One region of the Nocardioides marinquilinus genome, then DNA from elsewhere that is predicted to be linked to it. Evidence: predicted binding sites of a transcription regulator. Region 1 holds the regulator's gene; the other holds the start of a gene.
The links. The regulator HrcA, encoded in region 1, represses chaperone genes, less so after heat shock. The targets are predictions, from matches to a motif close to TTGGCACTCGNNNNNNNCGAGTGCCAA.

Region 1 (14,088 bases):
GGTCACCTACCCCTCGACCCATGGCGTCTACGAGGGCTCGATCACCCGGCTCTGCGAGATCGTGCACGAGCACGGTGGCCAGGTCTACGTCGACGGCGCCAACCTCAACGCGCTGCTGGGCCACGCTCGCCCCGGCGAGTTCGGCGGCGACGTCTCGCATCTGAACCTGCACAAGACCTTCTGCATCCCGCACGGCGGCGGCGGCCCCGGCGTGGGCCCGGTCGCGGTGCGCGAGCACCTCGCGCCGTTCCTGCCCTCGCACGGCATGCACCCCGAGGCCGAGCGCCGCGAGGGTGTCGGCGCGCTGAGCGCGGCCCCCTACGGCAGCGCCGGCATCCTCCCGATCTCGTGGGCCTACATCCGGCTGATGGGCGCGGCGGGCCTGACCCACGCGACGTCGGTGGCCGTGCTGGCCGCCAACTACGTCGCGCGCCGCCTGCGCGACCATTTCCCGGTGCTCTACACCGGGCACGGCGGGCTGGTGGCCCACGAGTGCATCCTCGACGTGCGGCCGCTGACCAAGGCCACCGGCGTGACCGTCGACGACGTCGCCAAGCGGCTGGTCGACTACGGCTTCCACGCCCCGACGATGTCGTTCCCCGTGGCCGGCACGCTGATGGTCGAGCCCACCGAGAGCGAGGACCTCGCCGAGATCGACCGCTTCTGCGACGCGATGATCGCCATCCGCGGCGAGGTCGAGCAGGTCGCCCGGGGCGAGTGGAGCGTCGAGGACTCGCCGCTGCGCGGGGCCCCGCACACCGCCGCCGCGCTCACCGGCGACTGGGACCGCGCCTACAGCCGCGACGTCGCCGTCTTCCCGACCGGCCCCGACCCCGACAAGTACTGGCCGCCGGTCGGCCGCATCGACCAGGCGTACGGCGACCGCAACCTGGTCTGCTCATGCCCCTCGCCCGAGGCGTTCGCGCAGGCCGAGGAGGGCGGCGGGGAGTGACGCTGCACGACCGGCTGGTCGTGCTGCAGCGTCGCGGCCGGCTGCCCTCGGTGGTCGGCGGCGTGGTGCGCGACGGCGTCCTGGTCGAGACCGCCGGCGTGGCGACCGACCCCGAGGTCGCGTTCCGCATCGGCTCCATCACCAAGACCCTCACCGCGGTGCTCGTGATGCAGCTGCGCGACGAGGGCCGGCTCGGCCTCGACGACCCGCTCGCGCGGCACCTGCCCGGCGTCGGCTACGGCGACCTCACGCTCGCCGGCCTGCTCGGCCACACCGGCGGCATGCAGAGCGAGCCGTGCGGGCCGTGGTGGGAGCGCACCGACGGCGGCGACTTCGCCACCCTCGCCGCCGCCAACGACGGCTCGGGCGCGGTCGCCGGCCCGGGGGAGTGGTTCCACTACTCCAACCTCGGCTACGGCCTGCTCGGCGAGGTCGTGGCCCGGCTCCGCGAGGCGCCGTGGTGGGACGTCGTCCGCACGCGGCTGCTCGAGCCGCTCGACCTGACGCGCACCACCTACGGACCGGTCGCGCCGCACGCGCAGGGCCACAGCGTCGAGCACCTCACCGGCCGGCTGGCCGACGAGCCCCACACCGACACCGGCGCCATGGCGCCGGCCGGGCAGGCGTGGAGCACCGTGGCCGACCTCGCGGTCTGGGCGGGCGTGCTGGCCGGACGCCGTCCCGACGTCCTCGCTCCCGCCACGGCCGAGGAGATGCGCCGGCCCCGGCTCGACCCCGGCTACGGCTTCGGGCTGCGGCTGGTCGAGGCGGGCGGACGCCGGCTGGCCGGGCACACCGGCTCGATGCCGGGCTTCCTCGCGAGCCTGTTCACCGACCCCGCCACCGGCGACGCCGTGATCGTGCTGGCGAACGCCACCACCGGGCTCGACACCGACGGGGCGGCGGCCGCGCTGCTCGAGGGCCCCGAGCCCGCCGGCAGCACGGCGCCGTGGACGCCGTCCACCGACGTCCCCGACGCCGTCGCGCCGCTGCTCGGCTTCTGGTTCTGGGGCCACACGGCACTCGAGCTGCGGTGGAGCGAGGGGCGGCTGGAGGTGCGCCGCCTGCAGGACGCCGGGTTCGCGCACGCCTTCGAGCTGCGCGCCGACGGCGCGATCGTCGGCGTCGAGGGCTACCACCGCGGCGAGACGCTGCACGTGCACCCGACGCACCTGGAGTGCGCGACGTTCGTCTACACGCGCACGCCCTACGACCCGGCCGCGCCGATCCCGGGAGCCTGACGTGCCCTCCGCCCCGCCCGACGGCGAGCCGGCGCCCGACGACGGCGCGCTGCCGTCGTCCGCGCTGTCCGGCCTCGGCGACCGCGGCCTGTCGGTCTACGTGCACGTGCCCTTCTGCTCGGTGCGGTGCGGCTACTGCGACTTCAACACCTACACCGCCGACGAGCTCGGCCCGGGCGCGTCGCGCGGCGACTACGCCGCGGCGGCCGTCGAAGAGGTGCGGCTGGCGCGGCGGGTGCTCGGCGACGCGCTACCAGCCGGCGACCCGGTCTCGACGGTCTTCCTCGGCGGCGGGACGCCGACCCTGCTGTCCCCGGGCGCCCTCGCCTCGGTGCTCGCCGCGATCGACGGCGAGCTGGGCCTGGCGCCCGACGCCGAGGTGACCACGGAGGCCAACCCCGACTCCGTGACCCCCGCCGACCTGGCCGCGCTGCGCGAGGCCGGGTTCACCCGCATCTCCTTCGGCATGCAGTCCGCGGTGCCGCACGTGCTCGCGGTGCTCGACCGCACCCACGACCCCGCGCGGGTGCCCGACGTCGTCGTCTGGGCACGCGCGGCCGGGTTCGAGCACGTCAGCCTCGACCTCATCTACGGCACGCCGGGCGAGAGCCTCGACGACTGGGCCACCTCGGTCGACTCCGCGCTCGCGTGCGGTCCCGACCACGTCTCGGCGTACTCGCTGGTGGTCGAGCCCGGCACCGCGCTGGCGCGGCGGGTGCGTCGCGGCGAGGTGCCCGCCACCGACGACGACGACCTCGCCGACAAGTACGCGCTCGCCGACGAGCGCCTGACCGCCGCGGGGCTGGGCTGGTACGAGGTGTCGAACTGGGCGCTCTCACCCGCCGACCGCTGCCGGCACAACCTGGCCTACTGGCGCGGCGCCGACTGGTGGGGCGTCGGCCCCGGCGCCCACTCGCACGTCGGCGGCGTGCGCTGGTGGAACGTCAAGCACCCCGCCGCCTACGCCGCCCGGCTCGCCGCCGGCCGCAGCCCCGCCCAGGCTCGCGAGGTGCTCGACGACGAGACCCGCCGCATCGAGCGGGTGCTGCTCGAGGTGCGGCTGCGCGAGGGCCTCGCGCTCGACGTCCTCGACGACGCCGGCCGCGCCGCCGTCCCCGACGTGGTCGCCGACGGGCTGGGTGTCGTGGAGGACGAAGCGGACGGCGGGCGGCTGGTGCTCACACGCCGTGGCCGCCTGCTGGCCGACGCCGTCGTCCGCGCCGTGCTGCCCTGACCGCCGTCCCGCCGGCGTCCGGCGAGGGTTCTCGGGCTGTCCCCCCGCTTCTCGGGCAGTGCATTGCCCGAGAACGTCAGGGATACCCGGTGAACCGGGTATCGCTGACGACCACCCGAGTCACTCGAGCCACACCCGCCACGGACAGCCGGGTCAGTGCACCATCGGGATGGCGAGCGGGTAGCGGTACTCCTGGCCGTTGCTGGCCTTGACCGCGGCGATGATCGTGACGACGAGCCAGAACACGCCGACCGCGATCGCCAGCGGGATGATGAGCAGGATGCCGAGGCCGAAGGTCACGATCGCGACCAGCACCGCCACCACGCCGCCGACCACCGAGTAGATGAGCATCGAGAGGTGGAAGTTCAGTCCGTTGACCGCGTGGCGGCGCACGAACGGGGACTGTCCACCGCGCAGCACCAGCACGGCCAGCGGCGCGAGGAAGGCCAACGCGACGAACGCGCAGACGATCGCGCCCCAGTGCGCGGCGCCGGCCCAGGTGCGGTCCTCGCTGCTGGGGACGCCGCCGGGCAGGCCGCCACCGGCGGGGTAGACGGGCGGTGGGGGATAGCTGCTCACGGCCCCGACCCTACGGCGGGAGCGGTGGCCGGCGCGGGACCTGCCGCTCAGCCGGCCGTGACGAAGTCGATGAGCTCCTCCACGCGGCCGAGCAGCGCCGGCTCGAGGTCGGCGAACGACCCGACCCGGCCGAGGATGCGCTGCCAGGCGCGGGCGATGTCGGCCTGGTCGTCGTGCGGCCAGCCGAGGGCCTGGCAGATGCCGCGCTTCCACTCGATGCTGCGCGGCACGTCGGGCCACCGCTCGAGGCCGAGCCGGGCGGGCTTCACCGCGGCCCACACGTCGACGAAGGGGTGCCCGACGACCAGCACGCCCGGGCCCGCGACGGCGTCGGCGACCCGCTGCTCCTTCGACCCGGGCACCAGGTGGTCGACCAGGACGCCGGCGCGCCGGTGCTCGGCGGGTCCGAATTCGGCGAGCACCTCGGGCAGGTGGTCGACGCCGTCGAGCAGCTCGACGACGACGCCCTCGACCCGCAGGTCGTCGCCCCAGACCCGCTCGACCAGCTCGGCGTCGTGACGGCCCTCGACGAAGATCCGGCCGGCCCGGGCCACGCGGGCGCGGTGGTCGGCGACGGCGACCGAGCCGGACGCCGTCCGCGTGGGTGTCGCCGGCCGGCGCACGCGCACGGGCGCCACCAGCACCACCGGGCGGCCCTCAAGCAGGAAGCCGGGGCCGAGCGGGAAGGTGCGGCGGCGGCCGTGGCGGTCCTCGAGCGTGAGGGTGTGCAGGTCGCGGTCGACGGCGACGATCTCGCCGACGATGTCGGTCATGACCTCCTCGACGACCGCGCCGAGCTCGGCGGGCGCCTCGACGGCGCGACCCCGCTGGGGGGCGCGCCAGTCACCGGCCAGGACGTCGGTGCCGTAGCGATCCACCCCGTAACGCTAGAGGCGCGTGGGGCCTGTGGGAGTCAGGACTCGCCGTCGTCGTCTGCGCTCTCGTCGCTCTCGTCGCTCTCGTCGGGCGGCGGGGTCTGCACGCCCTCCTCGGCCTGCTTGCCGTCGGAGAGCAGGTCGCCGGCGTCCTCGCCGGGCTCGAGACCCTCGGCGAGCGGGTTGTCCTCGCCGGGCTGCAGGTCCTCGGGCAGCTGCTCGTCGTCGATGGCCTCGGGGGCCGGGGTCTCGCTCTCGGACTCGCTCATGGCGCGACGCTACCGACGCCCGCGTGAGGTGCGCCTCGCCTCCGCGGGTGCGGTGCGCCGGGGGCGGAGGGGTCGGAGGGGTCGGACGGGTCAGATGAGCGGCAGCCGCTTCTGGCTGCGCGGCAGCTGCTCGTAGCCGCGGCGGACGGCGTCGGCCAGGTGCTGGCGCGGGAAGGGCCACTCGGCGGCGTCCAGAGCCTCGGAGAGGGGGACGCCGCGTCCGGCGAGGTCGCGGATCGTCTCGGCCACGACCCCGATGTCGTTGCGCTGCTGCTCGAGGAAGTCGCGGTTGACCACGGCACCGTGGCCGGGCACCACGGCGGTGCTCGTCGTGGTGAGGCCGAGCACGGTGTCGAGGCTGAGCGGCCACTCCAGCGGGAAGCAGTCATCGCCGAAGCCGGGGGTGGCCTCCCGGGCGGCCGACTCCTCGACGAGGTCGCCGGCCAGGACGACGTCGGCGTCCGGCACGCGCACCACGAGGTCGCCCGCGGTGTGGGCGCGGCCGGGGTGCACCAGCTCGACGAGCCGGTCGCCGAGGTCGACGACGACCGCGGAGGAGAAGACGGTCTCGGGCACGACCGGCTCGGTCTCGATGACCTCGGCGGCGTGCTCGAGGTCGGCCGGGTCGTCGCTGGCGCGGTAGAGCTCCTTGACCCGCTCGACCGCCGCCGCCATGTTCGCCGCGGCCGTCTCGTGGGCGCGCACCGGCACCTCGCCGTAGGCGGTGCGCACGGTGCCGTTGCCCAGGCAGTGGTCGAAGTGCTCGTGGGTGTTGACGACCTCGACGACGTCACCGGCGCCGAGGCGGCGCACCTGCTCGACGACGTCGCGCGCCGCCCGGGCCGAGGCGTGGGTGTCGACCACCATGAGCCCCCGCGCGCCACCGACGAGGGTGACGTTGACGTCGAACCACTCCTGGCGCGCGACCCAGACCCGGTCGGCGATCTCGACGAACTCGGCTGCGCTCACGCCCCGACTCTAGGAGCGGGGGCTCCCGCCCCCGCGACCGGACGTCGGTCGGCCCGGGCAGGTCAGCCCGGCGGGTCCGCCCAGAAGGTCAGCAGAGGCCGGCGTGCAGGTGGTGGCGCAGCAGGTCTCCGAGGTCGTCGGGGGTGGCGGCGTCGTGGGCGAAGGAGATCGGGCGCACGTGGGAGCCGTCGGGGTCGACCCACTGCACCTCGACGCCGCCGGTCGACAGGCCGCTCAGCGCCACGCCGATGACCCGCGAGACCGCGGTGCCGGTGGCGGTGGCGACGGCCCGGCGCAGCTCGTCCTGGTGGCAGCGGTTGGCGTGCTCGACCGAGCGCTGCAGGTAACCGGGGTTGAGCACGAGCGCGGTGTCGGCGAAGTCCTCGACCGGCACGCGGTGGGGGACGGCGTCCGGGTGACCGGTGACGGGGGTGAGCACGACGAGGTCGACCACGAGGACGACGCCCTCACGGGTCTCGTCGCAGCACTCGCACCGCTCGCGCCCGCGGGCCTCGAGGCGCCCGCCGAGGGTCAGCGTGAGGGCCCGCTCGGCCGAGCCGGGGGCGCCCAGTCCGCTCTCGAGCGTCAGCAGCGCGCGGCGACGGCGGACGGCGGCGTCGACGAGCCGGGTGCCGGAGGGGCAGGAGAACGTGGGCACGCCCGCGAGGTCCTGCATGCCGAGCTCGCCCGCGCCGTCGGGGCCGCGCAGGTCGGCCAGCACGTCGTCCACGCCGTCGACGACGAGGTTCACCGCCTCGGGGCAGGCCAGGATGCTGCGGGCGGTGGCGGCCGGGGAGGCCGTCGCCAGGTCGGGTCCGAGCGTGGTCATCGTGGCTCCTGCACGTCGCAAGTCAACGAGTCGATCGAGTAAGGCGAGCCTAACCTATGTTTTGGTGCGGCGGGAACCGGGTCGCCGGGGGTCGGCGCTAGACTTGGCACTCCTTACACGTGAGTGCCAGCGACGCCGTCCGGCGGCGCGACGGACCGGCCGTTCGGAGGTGGGCTGTGCAGGAGGAGCGACGGCTCGCCGTGCTGCGGGCGATCGTCGAGGACTACGTGTCCACCGAGGAGCCGGTCGGCTCCAAGGCACTGGTCGAGCGACACGGCCTCAACGTCTCGCCCGCCACGGTGCGCAACGACATGGCGGCGCTGGAGGACGAGGGCTACCTCACCCAGCCGCACACCAGCGCCGGCCGGGTGCCCACCGACAAGGGCTACCGCCTCTTCGTCGACCGCCTCACCACGGTCAAGCCGATGAGCACGGCCGAGAAGCGCGCGATCGCCACCTTCCTCGACGGCGCCGTCGACCTCGACGACGTCGTGAGCCGCTCGGTGCGGCTGCTCTCGCAGCTGACCCGGCAGGTCGCGGTGGTGCAGTACCCGACGCTCTCGCGCTCGACGGTGCGCCACGTCGAGGTGGTCGCACTGGCGCCCGAGCGGCTGCTCGTCGTCCTGATCCTCTCGACCGGGCGGGTCGAGCAGCGGGTGGTCGAGCTGGCCGCGCCGCTGGACGACGACGAGCTCGCCCGGCTGCGCTCGACCCTGAACCAGGCGGCCACCGGCGAGGTGATCGCCGACGCCACCACCGCCCTGCGCGCGCTCGCCGACGACGGCCGCGCGCCCGAGAGGGCGGTGGCCGCCACGCTCGTCGAGGCGATGAGCGACCACCGCTCCGACGAGCGGGTGGCCGTCGGCGGCGCGGCCAACCTGGCCCGCTACGGCGACAGCTTCGACACCGCCGTCCGCCCGCTGCTGGAGGCGCTCGAGGAGCACGTGGTGCTGCTGCGGCTGATGGGCGAGGCCGGCTCGGCCGGCACCGTCACGGTGCGCATCGGCGCCGAGGGCCCCTACACCGAGCTGGCGGCCACCAGCGTCGTCACCACCGGCTACGGCCCCCACGACGACGCGCTCGCCACCCTCGGCATCGTCGGCCCCACCCGCATGGACTACCCGGGCACGATGGCAGCGGTGCGCGCGGTGGCCCGCTACGTCTCCCGCATCCTCGACGAGGCCTGACCGCCTCCCCTCCCGAGCACTCCCGCGCAACCCATCCAGACTCTGCTGAGACCGGCGAAGGAAACCCTTGAGCGACTTGTACGACACCCTCGGCGTGCCGCGCGACGCGGACACCGAGGCGATCAAGAAGGCCTACCGGCGCCTGGCGCGCCAGCTGCACCCCGACGTCAACCCCGACCCCGAGACCCAGGAGCGGTTCAAGGAGGTCTCGCACGCCTACGAGGTGCTCTCCGACCCGCAGAAGCGGGCGGCGTACGACCGCGGCGGCGACCCCTTCGGCGGCCAGGCCGGGTTCGGCCAGGGGGCCGGGTTCTCCTTCACCGACATCATGGACGCCTTCTTCGGCGGCGCCGGGCCGGGCGCGGGTGCCGGCCGGGGTCCGCGGTCGCGGGTGCGACGCGGCCAGGACGCGCTCATCCGCATCGAGATCGACCTCGCCGAGGCGGCGTTCGGCGTCTCGCGCGAGCTGAAGGTCGACACCGCCGTCGTCTGCACCGCGTGCGGCGGCGACGGCGCGGCGCCCGGCAGCACCCCTGTTCCCTGCGAGACCTGCCGCGGCCAGGGCGAGGTGGCCCACGTGCAGCGCTCGTTCCTCGGCGAGGTGCGCACGCTGCGGGCCTGCGCCGCCTGCCGCGGCTTCGGCACGATCATCCCCGAGCCGTGCCGCGAGTGCTCCGGCGACGGACGGGTGCGCTCGCGCCGCACGCTGACGGTCAAGATCCCCGCGGGGGTCGACACCGGCACCCGGGTGCAGCTGGCCGAGCAGGGCGAGGTCGGACCCGGTGGCGGGCCCGCCGGCGACCTCTACGTCGAGATCCAGGTCGCGCCCCACGAGACGTTCTCGCGGCAGGGCAACGACCTGCACGCGACGGTCACGGTGCCGATGACCGCCGCCGCCCTCGGGACGACGCTCAGCCTGCCGACCCTCGAGGCCGACGTCGTCGACGACGACCGCCGCGAGGACACCGAGGTCGAGCTCGGCTTCGAGCTCGAGATCGAGGCCGGCACGCAGTCGGGCACCGAGCGGATCCTGCGTGGACGCGGCGTCCCCGGCCTGCGCGGCGGGCGCGGCGACCTGGTGGTCACCGTGGTCGTCGAGACCCCGACCCGCCTCGACGCCCGCCAGGAGGAGCTGCTGCGCGAGCTGGCCAAGGCGCGCGACGAGGAGCGCCCCGACGGTCTCGGCAAGACGCAGCAGAAGTCGGTCTTCGGTCGGCTGTTCGGGCACTGAGGTCGCGCACGTGTCGCTCCCGGTGCACCTCGTGGCGTCGCTGGACGGCGTCGCGACCGGTGCGGACGTCGTCGTCGAGGGCGACGAGGCGCACCACGCCGTCGTCGTGCGCCGGCTGCGGGTCGGTGAGCGCGTCGCGCTGACCGACGGCGTCGGCGGCTGGGCGGTCGGCGCCGTCGCCGCGGCCGCGAAGCGGTCGATGACGGTGACCGTGGACGACGTCGCCCACCGCCCGGCGCCCGAGCCGGCCGTCACCGTCGTCCAGGCGCTGCCGAAGGGCGACCGGGGCGAGCTCGCCGTCGAGGTGCTGACCGAGGTCGGCGTCGCGACCGTCGTGCCGTGGGCCGCCGCGCGGTCGGTGGCGGTGTGGCGGGGCGAGCGCGCCGACAAGTCGCTGGCGAAGTGGCGCGCGACCGCCCGCGAGGCCGCCAAGCAGGCCCGCCGCGCCTGGCACCCCGAGGTGGCGCCCCTCGCCGACACCGCCGCGGTGACGGCGCTGGTGGCCGAGGCCGACCTCGCCGTCGTCCTGCACGAGGACGCCACCACGCCGCTCGGCTCGCTCGAGGTGCCGTCGTCCGGCCGCGTGGTCGTCGTCGTCGGCCCCGAGGGCGGCCTGACCGACGACGAGGTCGCCACCCTCACCGCCGCCGGCGGGCACGTCGTCCGGCTGGGCGACGAGGTCCTCCGCACCTCCACCGCCGGCGTCGCCGCCGTCGCGGCGATGCTGTCGCGCACGGGGCGGTGGGGCTGAGGTCGGGCCGGGGCAGCGGTGCGTGAGCCACGGTTCCCGACGTCGGGACGGTGGCTGGGGCACCGCCCACCGGGGTCGAGCCGGGCGGCGGTGTGTGGGCCACGGTTCCGGGCGACGGGACGGTGGCTGGGGCACCGCTCATCGGGGCCGGGCCGGGCGGAGGTGTATGGGCCACGGTTCCGGGCGACGGGACGGTGGCTGGGACACCGCCCACCGGGTCGAGACGGGACAGCGGTGTGCGAGTGACCGATCGGCGGCCCGGAACGGTCACCAGCTCACCGCCGCCCAGGGTCGGGCCGGGGCGGCGGTGCGTCAGTGACCGGATGGCGGCCCGGAACGGTAACGAGCTCACCGCCGCCCAGGGTCAGACGGGCGCAGCGGTGCCTCAGTTTCCGAATCTCGGCCCGGAACGGTCACCAGCTCACCGCCGCCCCGACCCGAGCCGGAGCGACGACGATTCTCAGCCCGCCGTCTCCTGCGCCACCGTCTCCCGCACCACGTCGGCCGGGGTGATGCCGCGCGAGCGCAAGGTCCGCGAGGTCGAGGGGTGGTCGGCGGTCTGGTGGAGCGTGCGGTCGCCGTCCTCGATGGCGTACGAGCGGCGGGTGAAGGCCTTGGTGCCGGGGCGGGTCACCTTGGGCAGGCACCGGAAGTCCGCGTCGAGGCGGGTGGGCGTGATGGTGGTGTTCACGTAGCCGCGCAGGTTGTTCCAGAACTTCAGGTGCGGGTTCTGCGGGAACCACGGGTGGCTGCCGGTCGGCTCGTCGGCGCCGTCGCCGCCCGAGGTGATCGAGGAGCACACCAGCTCGGTGCCGATCGAGGGGCCGTCGGGGTCGGCGAAGTCCTGCTTGATCTCGCTGGCCCAGTGGGCGTGCACGTCGCCGGTGAGGACGACGGGGTTGCGCACGCGGGCGTCGAGCCAACCCTGCGTGATCCGCTCGCGGGAGGCGACGTAGCCGTCCCAGGAGTCCATCGAGGTCACGGTCGCCGGGCCGGCGTCGTTGTCGCGCTGGGAGAAGAAGACCTGCTGGCCGAGCACGTCCCAGCGTGCGGTCGACTCGCGGAACCCGTCAAGCAGCCACTGCTCCTGCTCGGCGCCGGTGATGGTGCGCGCCGGGTCGGAGGCCTCGGGGCAGTCGTCGTAGCCGTCGCCGCAGGCCTGGTCGTCGCGGAACTGGCGGGTGTCGAGCATGTGGAACGTCGCCAGCTGCCCCCACCGCACCCGGCGGTAGAGCTGCATGTCGATGCCGACCGGCACCGACGTCCGGCGCAGCGGCATGTTCTCGTAGTAGGCGCGGAACGCGGCCACCCGGCGCTGCAGGAAGCCGGGCACCGACTCGGGGTTCTCCGGCGTCTCGTCGGCCCAGTTGTTGTCGAGCTCGTGGTCGTCCCAGACCACCAGCCACGGCGCGACGGCGTGCGCCTCCTGCAGGTCGGCGTCGGTCTTGTACTGCGCGTGCCGCTGGCGGTAGCCGGCCAGCGTGGTGGTCTCGGGGCCGCGGTGGTCGCGCACGTTGCCGGTGGGGGAGACGTAGTCGTCGCGCTTGTACTCGTACTGGTAGTCGCCCAGGTGCAGCACCAGGTCGGGGTGGTCCTCGGCCAGCCGCCGGTAGGCGGTGAAGAAGCCGTGCTCGAACTGCGAGCACGAGACGAACGACATCGCCAGGGACGCCGGCAGCGTGCCCGGTTCCGGCGCGGTGAGCGCGCGCCCGGAGCGCGAGACCCAGCGGCCCACGCGGAAGCGGTAGAAGTACTCGCGGCCCGGCGCGAGCCCCGCGACCTCGACGTGGACGGCGTGCGCCGAGCGGGGCTCGGCGCGCACGGTGCCGCGCTTGACCACCAGCCGGAACCGCTCGTCGACGGCGACCTCCCAGCGCACCTCCTGGCGCCGCGACGGCATGCCACCGAGGCCGTCGTCGGCGAGCGGCCGCGGCGCGAGCCGGGTCCAGATGACGAAGCCGTCGGGGGAGGGGTCGCCGGAGGCGACACCGAGGGTGAAGGGGTCGCGGCGTAGCGGCGCGGCCGCGGCGGTGGCGCGCTGGTCGGCGAGGCCGGTGACGGCGGCGGTGCCGAGGCCGCCGGCGACGGCGGTGGTGGCGAGGACGGTGCGGCGGGTGGTCGGGGCCGAGAGGGGGGTCCGAGAGGTCATGCCGTCCAGCCAGCCGCGCCCGGACGACGTCCAGGTGAACGCCGCGGTGAACAGTGGGCGTCGGGATCGGTCAGCCGGCCAGCAGCGCCTCGACCCGCGCCGTCTCCTCGGCCAGCTCGTCACGCTCGCGGCGGGTGAGGGGCCGGAGGGTGCTCATGACCTCGACGCGGCCCTCGGTCACGACCCACAGCCCGACGACCCACCCGTCGGCCAGCAGCGTGCTCGGCACCCGGCCGCCCGGCAGCGGCGCCCACCCGCTGCGCGCGGAGGGCTCGGTGACGCGGTCGCGGTCGGCGTGGCTGAGCCACACGTTGTCGTAGGTGCCGAGCAGCCGCACCGGGGCGGGCTCGCCGGCGTCGGCCACCTCGCCGCCGGGGACGTCGTACAGCGCCCGGCCGCGCTCGTCCTCGTGCCGCTCCAGCTCGCCGGCGGCGTGCATCGCGGTGAGCACCGGGCCGAGCCGGGTCACGCCCGACCACGCGGTGACGTCGGCGGCGCGGGCCGGGCCGAAGGCGGTGAGGTAGCGGCGGACGACGTCCTCGACCGGCGGCGCGTCGAGCGGGAGCCCGGTCCACCGGGCGGCGTGGTCGTAGACGACGGCGCCCGAGCCGCCCCACGTGCCGCGCGGCGGCAGCTGCACCAGCGGCGCGGCCGAGCGGGCGAGCTGGCCGAGCTGCACGGCGGTGTAGGCCGGGAACCGCGGGGCCAGCGCCTCGCCGATCGCCTTCTGCGGCAGCGGCCCGCCGGCGAGGACGTCGTCCAGCGCGGCCAGGAACGCCGCCCGGTCGACCTCGCGCACCGACCCGAGGACCTGGCTCGACCCGATCTCGCGCTCGTGCACGCTCGCCGTCCAGGCCCGCAGCCCGACGTCGCGCGCGCCGAGCAGGTGCACCGTGCCGCGCATGGTCAGCAGCCGCACCAGGCTGCGGTCCTCGAGGCCGCGGGTGACCTCGTGGGGGTCGAACGGGTCGAGCCGGGCGGCGAGGGAGAGGAACGGGGGCAGGTTGTCCTGCGCCTGCAGGCCGACGAGGTGGCGGCACTCGTCGAGCACGGTGGCGCTGCGGCGCTCGAGCAGGTGCTGGCGCCGCAGCAGGGTGCGGTTGAGCTGCCGGGCGGTGATCCTCACCCGATCGTGAACGCGCGGGTGTCCTCGTAGGGGCCGGGACCCTCGGTGCCGCCGGTGGGGTCGTCGGTCTGCGCGTGCAGCACGTAGTCGCCCGGCGGCAGCGACGAGACGTCGAGCTCGGCCTCCCAGGGGTAGAGCCTGTCGATCCAGCCGTCGGCGGTGGTGAAGTCGCGCAGCACCTCCTTGCCGTCGGCGTCGGTGACGAAGAACGGCACGGTGGCCTCGAACGAGCTGGCGACACCCTGGATCTCGAGTGTGCCGTCGTCGACGACCGTGCCCTCCTCGGGGAGGTCGAGGTTGACCAGCGAGAGCACCTCGAGCTGCTGACCGGCCTTCATGCCGTCGCCGGTGGGCTGGCCGAACAGGTCGACGGGGTCGCCGTTGGCCAGCTGCACCCGCACCGGCTCGCGGGTGCCCGCGACGCCCTGCAGCGTGTAGACCAGCGACTGCACGGCGGTCGCGGCGTCGTCGGGGGACAGGCCCTTGCCGGCCTGGGTCAGCGACTCCTCGCCGAGGGTGACCACGATGGCGCCGTCGGCCTGCTCGACGCGTGCCACGTCGACCCCGTCGAGCAGCGTGCCGTAGTCGGGGTCGAAGGCGTCGCCCGCGACGAGCAGCGCGGCGGCCTCGGTCATCGCGTCGTCACCGGTGAGCGGGTGGAACTCGCGGTAGAGCCGCTGGCCCGTCGGGCTGTCG
Region 2 (14,088 bases), on a different contig from region 1:
CAACCGCAACTTCCCGGAGCAGGTCAACCGCCCGGTGCCGGCAGGCGGGTTCACCAAGCCGTGCAACACCACCGGCACCTCGACCGACGGCGGCTACCCCGAGGCGACGTTCGTCTGGCAGGTCACGCGGCTCGTCGCCCGCGACCTGCGCCGGCTCGGTGCGCGGGTGGTGCTGACCCGCGACACCAACTCCCTGCGCCGCTGGGGGCCGTGCGTCGACGTCCGCGGCCGCGCCGGCAACCGCATCGACGCCGACCTCAAGCTGAGCGTGCACGCCGACGGCTCCTACGCCGCCGGCGCCCGCGGCTTCCACGTCATCGTGCCGCCCGACCGCGGGCCGTGGACCCACGACGTCTACCGGCCCTCGCGGCGGTTCGGCCTCACGCTGCGACGCGCGCTGCGCGCCGAGGGCTTCCGCTACGCCACCTACGTCGCCGGCGGCGACGGGCTCGACGTGCGCGGCGACCTCGGCACGCTCAACCTCTCCGACGTGCCCGTCGCGATGGTCGAGCTGGGCAACATGCGCTCGGCCCGGGAGGCGCGCGTGATGCGTCGTCCGGCCGGTCGGGCGCGGTACGCCGCGGCGCTGGTCGCCGGCGTGCGGCGCACGCTCACCCGCTGACGGTCTTGGCCCGGACGGCCGGGTCGTCCTAGGTTCCTCGTCCATGCAGCGTTCCCCCCGACGCTCGCGGACCCGCCTCGCCCTGGCCGTCGTCCTCGCGTCGCTCCCTCTGTCCCTGACCGCCCCCGCGCCCGCCGCGCCCGCGCCGACGCCGGCTCCGGCACCGGTGAGCGCGCAGGCGCGCTACGTGGACGACGTCTGGTCGGCCACGCAGGCCGCCCGCCGCGCCCACGACCGCACCCCGTTCCGCGGTGACCGGTGCCTGCGCCGTGCGGCGCGGGCGCAGGCCGCCCGGATGGCGCGCACCCGCACCCTCACGCACAGCGACCTCGGTGCGGTCGCCCGCCGGTGCGGCCTGCGCGCGGCGGCCGAGAACGTGGCGTTCAACCCCGCCGGGGGCGACGCCGTCGTCCGCGCGTGGCTGCGCTCGCCGGGCCACCGCGCCAACCTGCTGCACCCCGGCTACCGGCTGCTCGGCGTCGCCGGCGTCCGCGCCCACGGCACGTGGTGGGCGGTGCAGGTTTTCGGACGCCGCTGACCCGCCCCGGGCACGCGTCGCCCCGCCCGCCCCGCCCGCCGTGCCTGCCGGTGTCCGAGCCGACTACCTCACCGGCGGACGCACTTCCCCGCCCGTGCACGGGCGGGGAAGTGGACCCAACGGTGAGGTAGTCGCGCGGGGCCACCCCTCGAAGGGGGCCTGTCACCGCGGCGGGGCCATGCGGTTGCATGGGGACCGCACCCCGTCGTCCCACCGCACCAGGAGCGCCCATGCAGCAGGTCCAGGCCGTCGTCGCCAAGGCGAAGGGGGCCCCCGTCGAGCTGGTCACCATCAACGTGCCCGACCCCGGTCCGGGGGAGGCGCTGGTGAAGGTGCAGGCCTGCGGGGTCTGCCACACCGACCTGCACTACCGCGAGGGCGGCATCGCCGACGACTTCCCGTTCCTGCTCGGCCACGAGGCCGCGGGCGTCGTCGAGGCCGTGGGCCCCGACGTCACCGGCGTCGAGCCGGGCGACTTCGTGGTGCTCAACTGGCGCGCGGTGTGCGGCGAGTGCCGCGCCTGCAAGCGCGGCGAGCTGCAGTACTGCTTCAACACCCACAACGCCACGCAGAAGATGACCCTCGAGGACGGCACCGAGCTGAGCCCGGCGCTCGGCATCGGCGCGTTCGCCGAGAAGACCCTCGTCGCCGCCGGCCAGTGCACCAAGGTCGACCCCGAGGCCCGCCCGGCCGCCGTCGGCCTGCTCGGCTGCGGCGTCATGGCCGGCCTCGGCGCCGCCATCAACACCGGCGCCATCACCCGCGGCCGCTCCATCGCCGTCATCGGCTGCGGCGGCGTGGGCGTCGCGGCGGTCGCCGGTGCCGCGCTGGCCGGCGCCAGCCCGATCATCGCCGTCGACATCGACCCGAAGAAGCTCGCCGCCGCCGAGCGGCTCGGCGCCACCCACACCGTCGACTCGTCGTCCACCGACCCGGTCGAGGAGATCAAGCGCATCTGCGGCGAGGTCTACGAGGGCGCCGAGGGCGCCGACGTCGTCGTGGACGCCGTCGGCCGCCCCGAGACGTGGAAGCAGGCGTTCTACGCCCGCGACCTCGCCGGCACCGTCGTCCTCGTCGGCGTGCCGACCCCCGAGATGAGGCTGCCCGACCTGCCGCTGCAGGAGGTCTTCGGGCGCGGCGGCTCGCTGAAGTCCAGCTGGTACGGCGACTGCCTGCCCACCCGCGACTTCCCGATGCTGGTCGACCTCTACCGGCAGGGCCGCCTCGACCTCGACGCGTTCGTCACCGAGGAGATCGGCATCGGCGACGTCGAGGCGTCGTTCGAGAAGATGCACCACGGCGACGTGCTGCGCTCCGTGGTCGTGCTCTGATGGCGCTGCGGGTCGACCACGCGGTGGTCAGCGGCACCTTCAGCCTCGACGGCGAGACCCACGACGTCGACAACAACGTCTGGGTCGTCGGCGATGACGAGGAGTGCGTCGTCATCGACGCGCCCCACGACGTCGACGCCATCCTGCGCGTCGTCGCCGGCCGCCAGGTGAAGGCGATCCTGCTGACCCACGCCCACGACGACCACTGCCGCGTGGCGCCGGCGCTGCGCGAGGCGACGTCGGCCCCGGTGCTGCTGCACCCCGACGACAAGCCGCTGTGGGAGCTCACCCACACCGACTGGCTGTGGGACGCCGACCTCGAGGACGGGCTGAGCATCAAGGTCGCCGGCGCGTCGGTGAAGGTGCTGCACACGCCCGGCCACGCGCCCGGCGCCGTCTGCTTCTACGTGCACGACCTCGGCGCGGTCTTCACCGGCGACACCCTGTTCCAGGGCGGACCCGGCGCCACCGGCCGCTCCTTCTCCGACGAGGACGTCATCGAGGCCTCGATCCGCGAGAAGCTGTTCGCCCTGCCCGACGAGACCGTCGTGCACACCGGCCACGGCGACGACACCACCATCGGCGCCGAGCGCGAGGCGCTCGGCGACGCCTGACGTCCGCGTGTTCCCTGCGGGGTCTCGAGGCTCGGCCGTGGCCGGCCTCGCACCTCGACCATCGTGAGCCGACGATGGTCGAGGTGCGAGGAGCCCTGGCGACGAGCCTCGAGACCCCCGGCCCTCCGAGGCCAGCGCCCCCGCACGGACCCTGAGCCCGTCGAAGGGCCCAGCCGTCGTGCCGCCGTCCGCGTCGGCGTGTCTCGAGGCTCGGCCATGACCGGCCTCGCACCTCGACCACCGTCGGCCAGGACGGCTCAGAACGGGTCGACGAGCAGCGCCGTGCCGTGGCCGGCGGCGCGGGTGAGCACGATCGTGGCCTCGGCGTCGCCGCGCAGGTCGAGGCGCTTGCGCAGCTGGTCCGGGACGACGTCGACCCCGCGCTTCTTGATGGTCAGCCGGCCGACCCCACGCTCGCGCAGCGCCGCGCGCAGCTGCTTCTCGCGGTAGGGGAGCGTCTCGAGCACCCGGTAGCCGCGGGCGAACGGGGTGCGGAACGAGGCGTCGGAGGTGACGTAGGCGAGGTGCTCGTCGACCAGCCCGCCCTGCACCCCCGCGGCCACGGCGGTCACCAGGCCGGCGCGGATGACGGCGCCGTCGGGCTCGTAGAGGAACGCGCCGACCTCCCGCACCGCGACGCCGTCTGCGCTGCTCGGCGACAGCCCGGGGTCGTCGTCCTCGGTGAGGGTGGCCAGCCCGCCGTCGCCGATCACGGTGGCGCGGCGGCGGGCCGAGGCCAGCCGCCCCGACCACAGCGCCGCCTCCTTGACCTCGCCGTGGTCGCTGACCCACTCCGCCTCGACCCCCTCGGGCAGCAGCGAGTGGGGGACGCCGGGCGCGGTCTTCACGCAGGCGTCGCGGCGCAGCAGGGACTCGACGAACGACCAGGACGGCGTCCAGTCGTCGACGCGGAAGGTGCGGCCCCGGGCGCTGCGGCGCGCGGGGTCGGCGAAGGCGACGTCGAAGGGCGAGGTGTCGAGGCGGGTGGCGTCGGCCACCGAGACCGCCCCCGGCAGGCCGAGGGCGGCGAGGTTGGCGCGGGCGACCTCGACGCGTACCGGGTCGAGGTCGACCCCGGCGCAGGTGAGGCCCGCCTCGGCCGCCGCCACCAGGTCGCCGCCGATGCCGCAGCCGAGGTCGATCAGCGTCCCGGCCCCGAAGGCGTCCAGCCGCCCGGCCCGGTGGCGGGCCACCGGCAGCCGCGTCGCCTGCTCGAGCCCGTCGTGGGTGAAGTACATCCGCGCCGCGCTCGGCCCGAACTTGGCCGCCGCCCGGCGCCGCAGCCCGACCTGGGTGAGCGCCACCGCCACCTGCGCCGGCTCGGCGTGACGCCGCAGCTCGGTCTGCACGGCCAGCTCGTCGCCACCGACCTGCTCGGCCTGCTCGACCTGCTCGCCGGCGCGGGTCAGCAGCGCCTGCCCGTCGTCGGTCAGCAGCCAGCGGAAGGCGTCGAGGTCCACGGGCCCGATCCTCGCAGCCGGTGCGCGGCGTCCCGACCGGGGTGCGCTGGCACTCGTCTCGGGGGAGTGCTAGTTTCGAGTTGGCACTCTCGATGCGAGGGTGCCAGCGCAGACCGGCGAGGTGCGACCCCCGCGACGGCGTACGTGCCGGTCACTCGAACCCCGTACCCATCGAACAGAGAAGGTCGATCAAGAGTGTCGGTCAACATCAAGCCTCTCGAGGACCGCATCGTCGTCAAGCCGCTCGACGCCGAGCAGACCACGGCCTCCGGCCTGGTCATCCCGGACACCGCGAAGGAGAAGCCCCAGGAGGGCGAGGTCCTCGCGCTCGGCCCGGGCCGCGTCGACGACAACGGCAACCGCGTCCCGCTCGACGTCGCGGTCGGCGACAAGGTCATCTACAGCAAGTACGGCGGCACCGAGGTCAAGTACGCCGGCGAGGAGTACCTCATCCTCTCCGCGCGCGACGTGCTCGCCGTCGTCTCCTGACGACTGCTCGTCCCCTCCGGGTCGTGTGCCCCCGACCGGTCCCACGACCGCCGTCGGGCACACGACCCGGACCCGTTTTCACCTGACCCCCACCGGGCCACCCGAGCAACACCCGAGCCACACCCGAGCCACCCGAGCAACACCTGAGCTAGGAGCCACCACCGCATGCCCAAGATCCTGGAGTTCGACGAGAACGCCCGACGCTCCCTCGAGCGCGGCGTCGACGTCCTCGCCAACACCGTCAAGGTGACCCTCGGCCCCAAGGGCCGCTACGTCGTCCTCGACAAGAAGTGGGGCGCGCCGACCATCACCAACGACGGCGTCACCGTCGCCCGTGAGGTCGAGCTCGACGACCCGTTCGAGAACCTCGGCGCGCAGCTGACGAAGGAGGTCGCCACCAAGACCAACGACGTCGCCGGTGACGGCACCACCACCGCCACCGTGCTCGCCCAGGCGATGGTGCACGGCGGCCTGCGCGCCGTCGCCGCCGGCGCCAACCCGATGGCCATGAAGCGCGGCATGGACGCCGCCGCCGAGGCCGTCAGCAACGCCCTGCTCGAGGCCGCCCGCGACGTCGAGTCGGTCGAGGACATGACTGCCGTCGCCACCATCTCCAGCCGCGACGCCCACATCGGCGAGCTGCTCGCCGAGGCCTTCGACAAGGTCGGCAAGGACGGTGTCATCACCGTCGAGGAGTCCAGCTCGATGGGCACCGACCTCGAGTTCACCGAGGGCATGCAGTTCGACAAGGGCTACCTCAGCCAGTACTTCGTCTCCGACCCCGAGCGCATGGAGGCCGTGCTCGACGACCCGCAGATCCTGCTGCACCAGGGCAAGATCTCCTCGGTCGCCGAGCTGCTGCCGCTGCTCGAGAAGGTCATCGCCGCCGGCAGCAAGCCGCTGTTCATCCTCGCCGAGGACGTCGACGGCGAGGCGCTCTCGACCCTGGTCGTGAACAAGATCCGCGGCACGTTCAACGCCGTCGCGGTCAAGAGCCCGGCCTTCGGCGACCGCCGCAAGGCGATGATGGACGACATCGCGACCCTCACGGGCGCGCAGGTCGTGGCCCCCGAGGTCGGCCTCAAGCTCGACCAGGTCGGCCTCGAGGTGCTCGGCACCGCCCGCCGCATCGTGGTCACCAAGGACGAGACCACCATCGTCGACGGCGGTGGCGACAAGGCCGCCGTCCAGGGCCGGGTCGACCAGATCCGCGCCGAGATCGAGAACACCGACTCCGACTGGGACCGCGAGAAGCTGCAGGAGCGGCTCGCCAAGCTGGCCGGCGGCGTGTGCGTCGTCAAGGTCGGCGCGGCCACCGAGGTCGAGCTGAAGGAGAAGAAGCACCGCATCGAGGACGCCGTCTCGGCGACCCGCGCGGCCATCGAGGAGGGCATCGTGGCCGGCGGCGGCTCGTCGCTCGTCCACGCCGCCTCCGCGCTCGACGGCGACCTCGGCCACACCGGTGACGAGGCGGTCGGCGTCCGCGTCGTCCGCAAGGCGCTCGACGAGCCGCTGCGCTGGATCGCCGAGAACGGGGGCGTCAACGGCTACGTCGTCACCACCAAGGTGCGCGAGCTCGGCGTCGGTCAGGGCTACAACGCCGCGACCGAGGAGTACGGCGACCTGGTCGCCCAGGGCGTGCTCGACCCGGTCAAGGTCACTCGCTCCGCGCTCATCAACGCGACCTCCATCGCCGCGATGCTGCTGACGACCGAGACCCTGATCGTCGACAAGCCCGAGGACGAGGACGACGCGGCCGGTCACGGCCACGGCCACGGTCACTGACCTCTCCCGCCCGGCAACCGCGCCGACCCGTCAGACATGTCTGACGGGTCGGCGTCGTTTTGGCCCGGCCCCGGCCCCCGCGTGCGAGGGTGAGCGCCGGACGAGGGGAGGGCGGTTCATGGCTGGGGCGAGCCCCGACGACGGCGATGCCGCTCCCGGACGCCGGGGCGGCTGGCTGCTGCCCGTGCTGCTCGTCGTCCTGCTCGGGCTGGTCAGCGCGACCACGGTGGTGCTCGTCCTCGACCGGCGCGACGCGACGGCGGTCGAGCCGCTGCGCCCGGCCGACGTCGGCGTCGGCGACTGGCAGCGTGGGTCCGCCGGCCAGGCCGTGGTGGCCGCGCAGCGCGCCGCCTCGCAGTACTTCACCCTCGACCACCGCCGCGTCGAGCAGGACATGGACCGGATGCGCGCGCTCGGCACCGAGGAGTTCGTGGCCGGCTACGACGACGGCGCCCGCGCGCTGGCGTCGAAGGTGCGCACCGGGCGGCTGAGCCTCAGCGCGCGGCTGCCGCAGGGCGGGGTGGCCACCGAGTACCTCACCTCCGACCGGGCCCAGGTGCTGGTCGCCGTCGACGTCACCACCACCGCTCCCCGCCGCGAGACCCGCCGCACGCGCTACCGCACCCGCATCGTGCTCGAGCGGGTGGAGGACCGATGGCTGGTCGACGACCTCGACGAGGTGCGGTGAGGTGACCCGCGCGCGGCTGCTCGTCGTCCTGCTGACGCTGGTGGTGCTGGTCTCCGGGCTGAGCGTCGTCCTGGCGCTGACCCGACCCGACCTCGAGGCCGCCGGCGCCGAGCCGGTGGTCGTGGGGGGCCGCTACACGCCGGCCGAGATCGACGGCCCCGGCGGCGCGGCGCTCGCGGCGGCGGTGGAGGCGGTGCCGCTGACGCTCACCGTCGACCACCGCGACCTGCGCGGCAGCCTGGCCGCGGCCACCCGCGGCATGACGCCCGCCTTCGCCCGGGCCTACACCCGCATCTTCGACCGCACCTCGCGGCCCTTCGCGCGCGAGCGCCGGGCGGTCACCGACGCCGTCGTCCGCGGCGCGGGGGTGGTGCGATCGCGCGGCGCCGACGACGTCGTCTGCCTGCTCTACGTCGACCAGCGCCAGGTCGCGGGGACGCCGTTGAAGCGCGGCGACCAGCCACGCGTGCTGCTGCGCGGCCGCGTGCTCGTGCGCATGGTGCGCCGCGACGGGCAGTGGCTCGTCGACGGCACGCAGTCGCTGTAGCCGGCCGCGCCCCCACGCGACCGTCCGCACGGACGGCCGGCGGTCTCGAGGCTCGTCGCCAGGGCTCCTCGCACCTCGACCATCGTCAGGGCCGACCCCCACGGTGGTCGAGGTGCGAGGCCGGCCACGGCCGAGCCTCGAGACCCCTCACCGTCGAGGCCGACCCCGCCACGGACCCTGAGCCTGTCGAAGGGCGCCCCACGCCGAACGTCCGCACGGACGGCCGGCGGTCTCGAGGCTCGTCGCCAGGGCTCCTCGCACCTCGACCATCGTCAGGGCCGACCCCGCCACGGACCCTGAGCCTGTCGAAGGGCCCCGGCGCACCCAGGCCCTCAGCCCAGCTGGCGGTCGAGGTTCATCGCGGCGCTGATGAGGGAGAGGTGGGTGAAGGCCTGGGGGAAGTTGCCCAGCTGCTCACCGGTGAGGCCGACCTGCTCGGCGTAGAGGCCGAGGTGGTTGGCGTAGGTGAACATCTTCTCCAGCGCGAGGCGGGCGTCGTCCAGGCGGCCGGCGCGGGTGAGCGCCTCGACGTACCAGAACGAGCACAGCGAGAACGTGCCCTCGGGGCCGTCGAGGCCGTCGGTCGACTGGCCGAGGTCGTAGCGGAAGACCAGGCTGTCGGAGACCAGCCGCTCCTCGAGCACCTTCATGGTCGAGAGCCAGCGCGGGTCGTTGGGCGCCAGGAACTTCACCAGCGGCATCAGCAACACACCGGCGTCGACGTGCTCGGAGCTCTCGGCCTGCATGAACGCGCCGACCTCGTCGTTCCAGCAGTGGTCGACGATGCGCTGCTGGATGCGGTCGCGCACCTCGCCCCACCCGGCCAGGTCGCCCGGCAGACCGCGCTGGCGCGCCGTCCGCATCATCCGCTCGATCGCCACCCAGCACATGAGCCGGGACGTCGTGTGGGGGCGCGGGTCGTCGCGCACCTCCCACATGCCGGCGTCGTCGCGCTCCCAGTTCTCCACGATCCAGTCGAGCACCCGCCGGAGGTCGTCCCAGGCGTCGAGGCTGATGCCGGCGCCGTACTTGTTGAACAGGTAGACCGAGTCAATCAGCTCGCCGTAGATGTCGAGCTGCAGCTGGTCGACCGCGGCGTTGCCGACCCGCACCGGGCGGCTGTCGGCGTAGCCGCGCAGGTGGTCGAGCTCGTGCTCCTCGGTGGGCACCTTTCCGTCGATGTCGTAGAGGTTGCGCAGCGGCCCGAGGTCGGGGCCGTCGCCGTAGTCGTGGTCCTCCCCGAGGCGCTCGGAGAGCCACGTCATGAACGACTCGGCCTCGTCGGTGAAGCCGAGCCGCAGCAGGGCGTAGAGCGAGAAGGCGGCGTCGCGGATCCACACGTAGCGGTAGTCCCAGTTGCGCTCGCCCCCGAGCTCTTCGGGCAGGCTCGTGGTCGGGGCGGCGATGATCGCGCCGCTGGGCTCGTGGGTGAGCAGCTTGAGGGTGATCGCGGAGCGGTCGACCATCTCGCGCCAGCGACCGGTGTAGGTCGACTGCGCCAGCCAGTCGCGCCAGAACCTCGCGGTGGCGTCGAGCAGGCCCTCGACGTCGCCCTCGTCGGGCACGTCCTCGTCGTCGTCGAGCACGTGCAGCGTGAAGCGTGCCTCCTCGCCCGGCTCGAGCCGCAGCTCGGCGGTGATGACGTCGTCGCCGATCTCCACGTCGTGGGTGGCGGTGAGGCCGAGCCGGAGGTCGCCGGCGGTGAGCAGGCACCCGCCGTCGACCTGCTCGACGTCGGGCGTGGTGCGGCCGTAGTCGGGCCGCGCCCGCAGCTCGGTGCGCACCGTGACGCTGCCGCGGACGGCGGCGATGCGGCGGATGATGCGCTGGTGGTGGTGCGGCTCGTGCCGGGCGACCAGCGGGAAGAAGTCGTGCACCTCGGCGACGCCGTCCTCGGTGAGGAAGCGGGTCACGAGGATGGCCGAGTCGGGCAGGTAGAACTGCGTGGTGCGGGTGTGGCCGTCGACCACCCAGACCCGCCACGAGCCGGCGTCCGGGTCGAGCAGGCTGCCGAAGACGCTGGGGGCGTCGAAGCGGCCCGCGCAGAACCAGTCGATGGTGGCCTCGGTGCTGACCAGCGCGCAGGTGCGCAGGTCGCCGATGATGCCGTGGTCGGCGATCGGGGTGGGCTGGTCGGGCTCGCTCATCGCAGGCGCCACCCGCCGTCCGGCAGGTCGATCGCGGCCTGCGGGCCCCACGAGCCGGGCTCGTAGGGGTGCACCTCGGGCCGGTCGTCGAGCAGCGGCTGGATGACCTGCCAGAGCCGGTCGACCTCGTCGGCGCGGGTGAAGAACGTCTGGTCGCCGCGCATCGCGTCGAGCAGCAGCCGCTCGTAGGCCTCCAGCGGCTTGTTCTCGGGGGTGTCGGGGACGTCGTCGGCGAGGTCGAGGTGGAACCGCGCCTCGGTGAGGGTCAGCTCGGGGCCGGGCCGCTTGGCGCGCACGTCGATGGTGATGATGGGGTCGTCGGTCAGCTCGAGCACCAGCTCGTTCGGCTCGTCGCCGCCGTCGCCACCGCTGTGGAGGAGCCCGGAGCCCGGGTCCTTGAACCGCAGCGTGATGGTGCGGCGGGTCTCGGCGAGCGCCTTGCCGGTGCGCAGGTGGAAGGGGACGCCGCGCCAGCGGTCGTTGTCGACGCGCATCTCGAGCGCCACGAAGGTCTCGACGTCGGAGTCGTCGTCGACGTCGTCCTCGTCGCGGTAGCCGTCGTACTGGCCGTAGACGACGCGGCTCGCGTCGAGGGGCTCGAGCGCCTCGAAGACCGCCGACTTGGCGTCGCGCACGGCCTGCTCGGTGAGCTCGCGGGGGTCCTCGAGCGCGACGAAGCCGAGCAGCTGGGAGAGGTGGGTCGAGACCATGTCGCGCAGGCAGCCGGTGGACTCGTAGAAGCTGCCGCGGCCCTCCATCCGCAGCTCCTCAGGGACGTCGATCTGCACCGAGGCGATGCTGCGGTTGTCCCACGCCGGCTCGAAGAGGCCGTTGGCGAAGCGCAGCGCGAGGATGTTCTGCACGGCCTCCTTGCCCAGGAAGTGGTCGATGCGGAAGACCTGGTCCTCCTCGACGACGTCCTTGAGGGCGGCGTCCAGACTGCGCGAGCTGTCGAGGTCGAGGCCGAACGGCTTCTCGACGACGAGCCGGGCGCGCTCGGTGAGGCCCTCGCGGCCGAGCATCGCGATCATCGGCTCCATCGCGGCGGGCGGCACCGAGAGGTAGACCAGGCGGAGGACGTCGGCGTCGGCGCCACCGAGGTCGTCCTCGGCCTGGCGCACGGCCTCGGCGAGGTCGCTGCCGTCGTCGGCGTCGGAGGTCTGGAAGCTGGTGCGGCGCAGCAGGTCGGCCGCGACGTCGTCGTCGAGGTCGTCGCCGACGGTCTCGACGAGCCCCTCGCGCACCTGGTCGCGGAACTCGTCGTCGGTGCCGGGGGAGTGACGTCCGGAGCCCACGACGGCGTACTCCTCGGGCAGCCGGCCCGCCGCCGCCAGCCGGTACAGGCCCGGGAACAGCTTGCGGGCGGCCAGGTCGCCGGTGGCGCCGAAGAGGACGAGGACGTGGGGAGGCAGGGTCTCGCTCACGCCCTCCACCTTGTCTGCGCACGCAAGGGCGGCGGCTCACCCCGGGGCTGGAAGCGCCGGTAGGCTCGAGGCGTGGAGGTACCTGAGAAGTTCGCCGCCCTCGGCCTCACCTACGACGACGTGCTGCTGCTGCCGGGTCATTCCGACCTGGCGCCCGACGAGATCGACACCACGTCGCGGCTGACGCGCGACATCGAGATCAAGGTGCCGATCGTCAGTGCGGCGATGGACACCGTCACCGAGTCGCGCATGGCCATCGCGATGGCCCGGCAGGGCGGCATCGGGGTGCTGCACCGCAACCTCTCGATCGAGGACCAGGCCTACCAGGTCGACCTCGTCAAGCGCACCCAGACCGGCATCATCTCCAACCCGGTCACCATCACCCCCGACCGCACGCTCGAGGACCTCGACCGCATCTGCGGCGAGTACCGCGTCTCGGGGCTGCCCGTCGTCGACACCGACGAGCGGCTGCTCGGCATCATCACCAACCGCGACCTGCGGTTCACGCCCGTCGCCGAGTGGGCGACCACCAAGGTCGACGAGGTGATGACGCCCATGCCGCTCATCACCGGACCGGTCGGCATCTCCCGCGAGGAGGCCACCACGCTGCTGCGCAGCCACAAGCGCGAGCGGCTGCCCCTGGTCGACGAGCAGGGCCGGCTCGGCGGCCTCATCACCGTCAAGGACTTCGTCAAGGGCGAGCAGTTCCCGCTCGCCTCCAACGACGCGCACGGCCGGCTCATGGTCGGCGCCGCCATCGGCTACTTCGGCGACGCCTGGCGGCGCGCCACGACCCTCATCGAGGCCGGCGTCGACGTGCTCGTCGCCGACACCGCCCACGGCCACGTCACGCTGCTGCTCGACATGGTCAGGCGGCTCAAGACCGACCCCTCCACCCGCCACGTGCAGGTCATCGGCGGCAACGTCGCGACCCGCGAGGGCGCGCAGGCCTTCGTCGACGCCGGCGCGGACGCCGTCAAGGTCGGCTTCGGCCCCGGCTCGATCTGCACCACCCGCGTCGTCACCGGCTGCGGCGTCCCGCAGATCACCGCCGTCTACGAGGCCTCGCTCGCGTGCGCCCCGGCCGGCGTCCCGGTGATCGCCGACGGCGGCATGAAGCACTCCGGCGAGATCGCCAAGGCGCTCGTCGCTGGTGCGAGCACCGTGATGGTCGGCTCGATGCTGGCCGGCTGCGAGGAGTCGCCCGGCGAGCTGATCTTCGTCAACGGCAAGCAGTACAAGACCTACCGCGGCATGGGCTCGCTCGGCGCGATGAGCAGCCGCGGCAAGAAGTCCTACTCCAAGGACCGCTACTTCCAGGCCGAGGTCACCAGCGACGACAAGATCGTCCCCGAGGGCATCGAGGGCCAGGTCGCCTACCGCGGCCCGCTCGCCGCCGTCGCCCACCAGTTCATCGGCGGCCTGAACCAGTCGATGTTCTACGTCGGCGCCCGCACCGTGCCCGAGCTGCAGGACAAGGGCCGCTTCGTGCGGATCACCGCCGCCTCGCTCAAGGAGAACCACCCCCACGACGTCCAGATGACGGTCGAGGCGCCGAACTACACCGGCGCCTGAGCCCACGGACCCTGAGCCCGTCGAAGGGCCCCCTCGGACCCCGAGGCCCACGGCGACCGGGCCCCACGGACCCTGAGCCTGTCGAAGGGCCCTTCGGCAGGCTCAGCGTCAGTGCCGGGTCCTGGTCCGGCGACCGTCAGGCCGCGGTGCCGACGTACCAGGCGCGGGCGACCTCGCGGACGACGATGGAGCCGGCGCGGCCGTCGGGGGTGCGCCAGACGCGCACCTGCCAGGGCTGGGTGCTGCGGGTGATGCCCCAGCGGTAGTCGTCGGGTCCGTAGACCGAGCCCTTGTCGCAGGAGTAGTAGCCGACCCAGCGCGGGTGCTGCGGCGGGGAGCCCCAGGCGCCGCCGTCGCGCACCAGGCAGTCGTTGCCGTTGGTGAGCTCGAGGTCCATGGGCGCGATGAACGGCGGCGCCTTGACGGCGGCCGGGAACGCGCCGGTGTAGCGGACCCGCACCAGGCGCTGCACGCGGGCGTCGCGCACGCAGAGCGCGGTGTGGTCCTGCGACTTCCAGCAGGCGCGCAGGGCGTAGGCGGTGGGGTAGCAGGTTGCGACGCCCGGGTCGACGCTGGACGGCGAGCGGCCGTCGCACGTCACCGCGCCGCGCAGGCGGGTGACGGTCCAGCCGGGCGCCGGTCGGCCGGCGGTGGTCACCGGCCGGACGACGGTGCGCTGCGTGCGCACGGGCGCTGCCCTCTCGGCGGGCTCGGCCACCGTCGATGCCGAGGAGGCCGAGGCCGCTCGGCCGGGAGGGCCGGCCATGGCCGACGTCCCGCCCGTGGGCAGGAAGGTGACCGCGGCGACGGTCGCGGCGGCGACGACGGTGGCGAGCAGGGTCAGGCGACGGTGCATGACGACGACCTC

Region 2: a site for HrcA is predicted at 4,612-4,638, ahead of groES (co-chaperone GroES). Genes of this name have one in related genera too.

Annotation. Positions count from the first base shown of each region.
Region 1 is NZ_BAABKG010000007.1:62,370-76,457, reverse strand. It holds gene gcvP (aminomethyl-transferring glycine dehydrogenase) at 1-952, shown strand, start outside; gene ABEA04_RS21555 (serine hydrolase domain-containing protein) at 949-2,193, shown strand; gene hemW (radical SAM family heme chaperone HemW) at 2,195-3,427, shown strand; gene ABEA04_RS21545 (DUF4870 domain-containing protein) at 3,581-4,006, opposite strand; gene ABEA04_RS21540 (DUF3097 domain-containing protein) at 4,054-4,884, opposite strand; gene ABEA04_RS21535 (hypothetical protein) at 4,920-5,150, opposite strand; gene ABEA04_RS21530 (MBL fold metallo-hydrolase) at 5,241-6,119, opposite strand; gene ABEA04_RS21525 (hypothetical protein) at 6,208-6,948, opposite strand; gene hrcA (heat-inducible transcriptional repressor HrcA) at 7,125-8,135, shown strand; gene dnaJ (molecular chaperone DnaJ) at 8,203-9,366, shown strand; gene ABEA04_RS21510 (16S rRNA (uracil(1498)-N(3))-methyltransferase) at 9,377-10,117, shown strand; gene ABEA04_RS21505 (alkaline phosphatase D family protein) at 10,578-12,266, opposite strand; gene ABEA04_RS21500 (winged helix DNA-binding domain-containing protein) at 12,337-13,392, opposite strand; gene ABEA04_RS21495 (Gmad2 immunoglobulin-like domain-containing protein) at 13,389-14,088, opposite strand, start outside.
Region 2 is NZ_BAABKG010000002.1:877,513-891,600, forward strand. It holds gene ABEA04_RS10250 (N-acetylmuramoyl-L-alanine amidase) at 1-622, shown strand, start outside; gene ABEA04_RS10255 (CAP domain-containing protein) at 666-1,160, shown strand; gene ABEA04_RS10260 (S-(hydroxymethyl)mycothiol dehydrogenase) at 1,391-2,491, shown strand; gene ABEA04_RS10265 (MBL fold metallo-hydrolase) at 2,491-3,105, shown strand; gene ABEA04_RS10270 (class I SAM-dependent methyltransferase) at 3,363-4,565, opposite strand; gene groES (co-chaperone GroES) at 4,761-5,054, shown strand; gene groL (chaperonin GroEL) at 5,220-6,839, shown strand; gene ABEA04_RS10285 (hypothetical protein) at 6,958-7,527, shown strand; gene ABEA04_RS10290 (hypothetical protein) at 7,529-8,074, shown strand; gene ABEA04_RS10295 (glycoside hydrolase family 15 protein) at 8,407-10,221, opposite strand; gene zwf (glucose-6-phosphate dehydrogenase) at 10,218-11,645, opposite strand; gene guaB (IMP dehydrogenase) at 11,718-13,220, shown strand; gene ABEA04_RS10310 (hypothetical protein) at 13,357-14,076, opposite strand.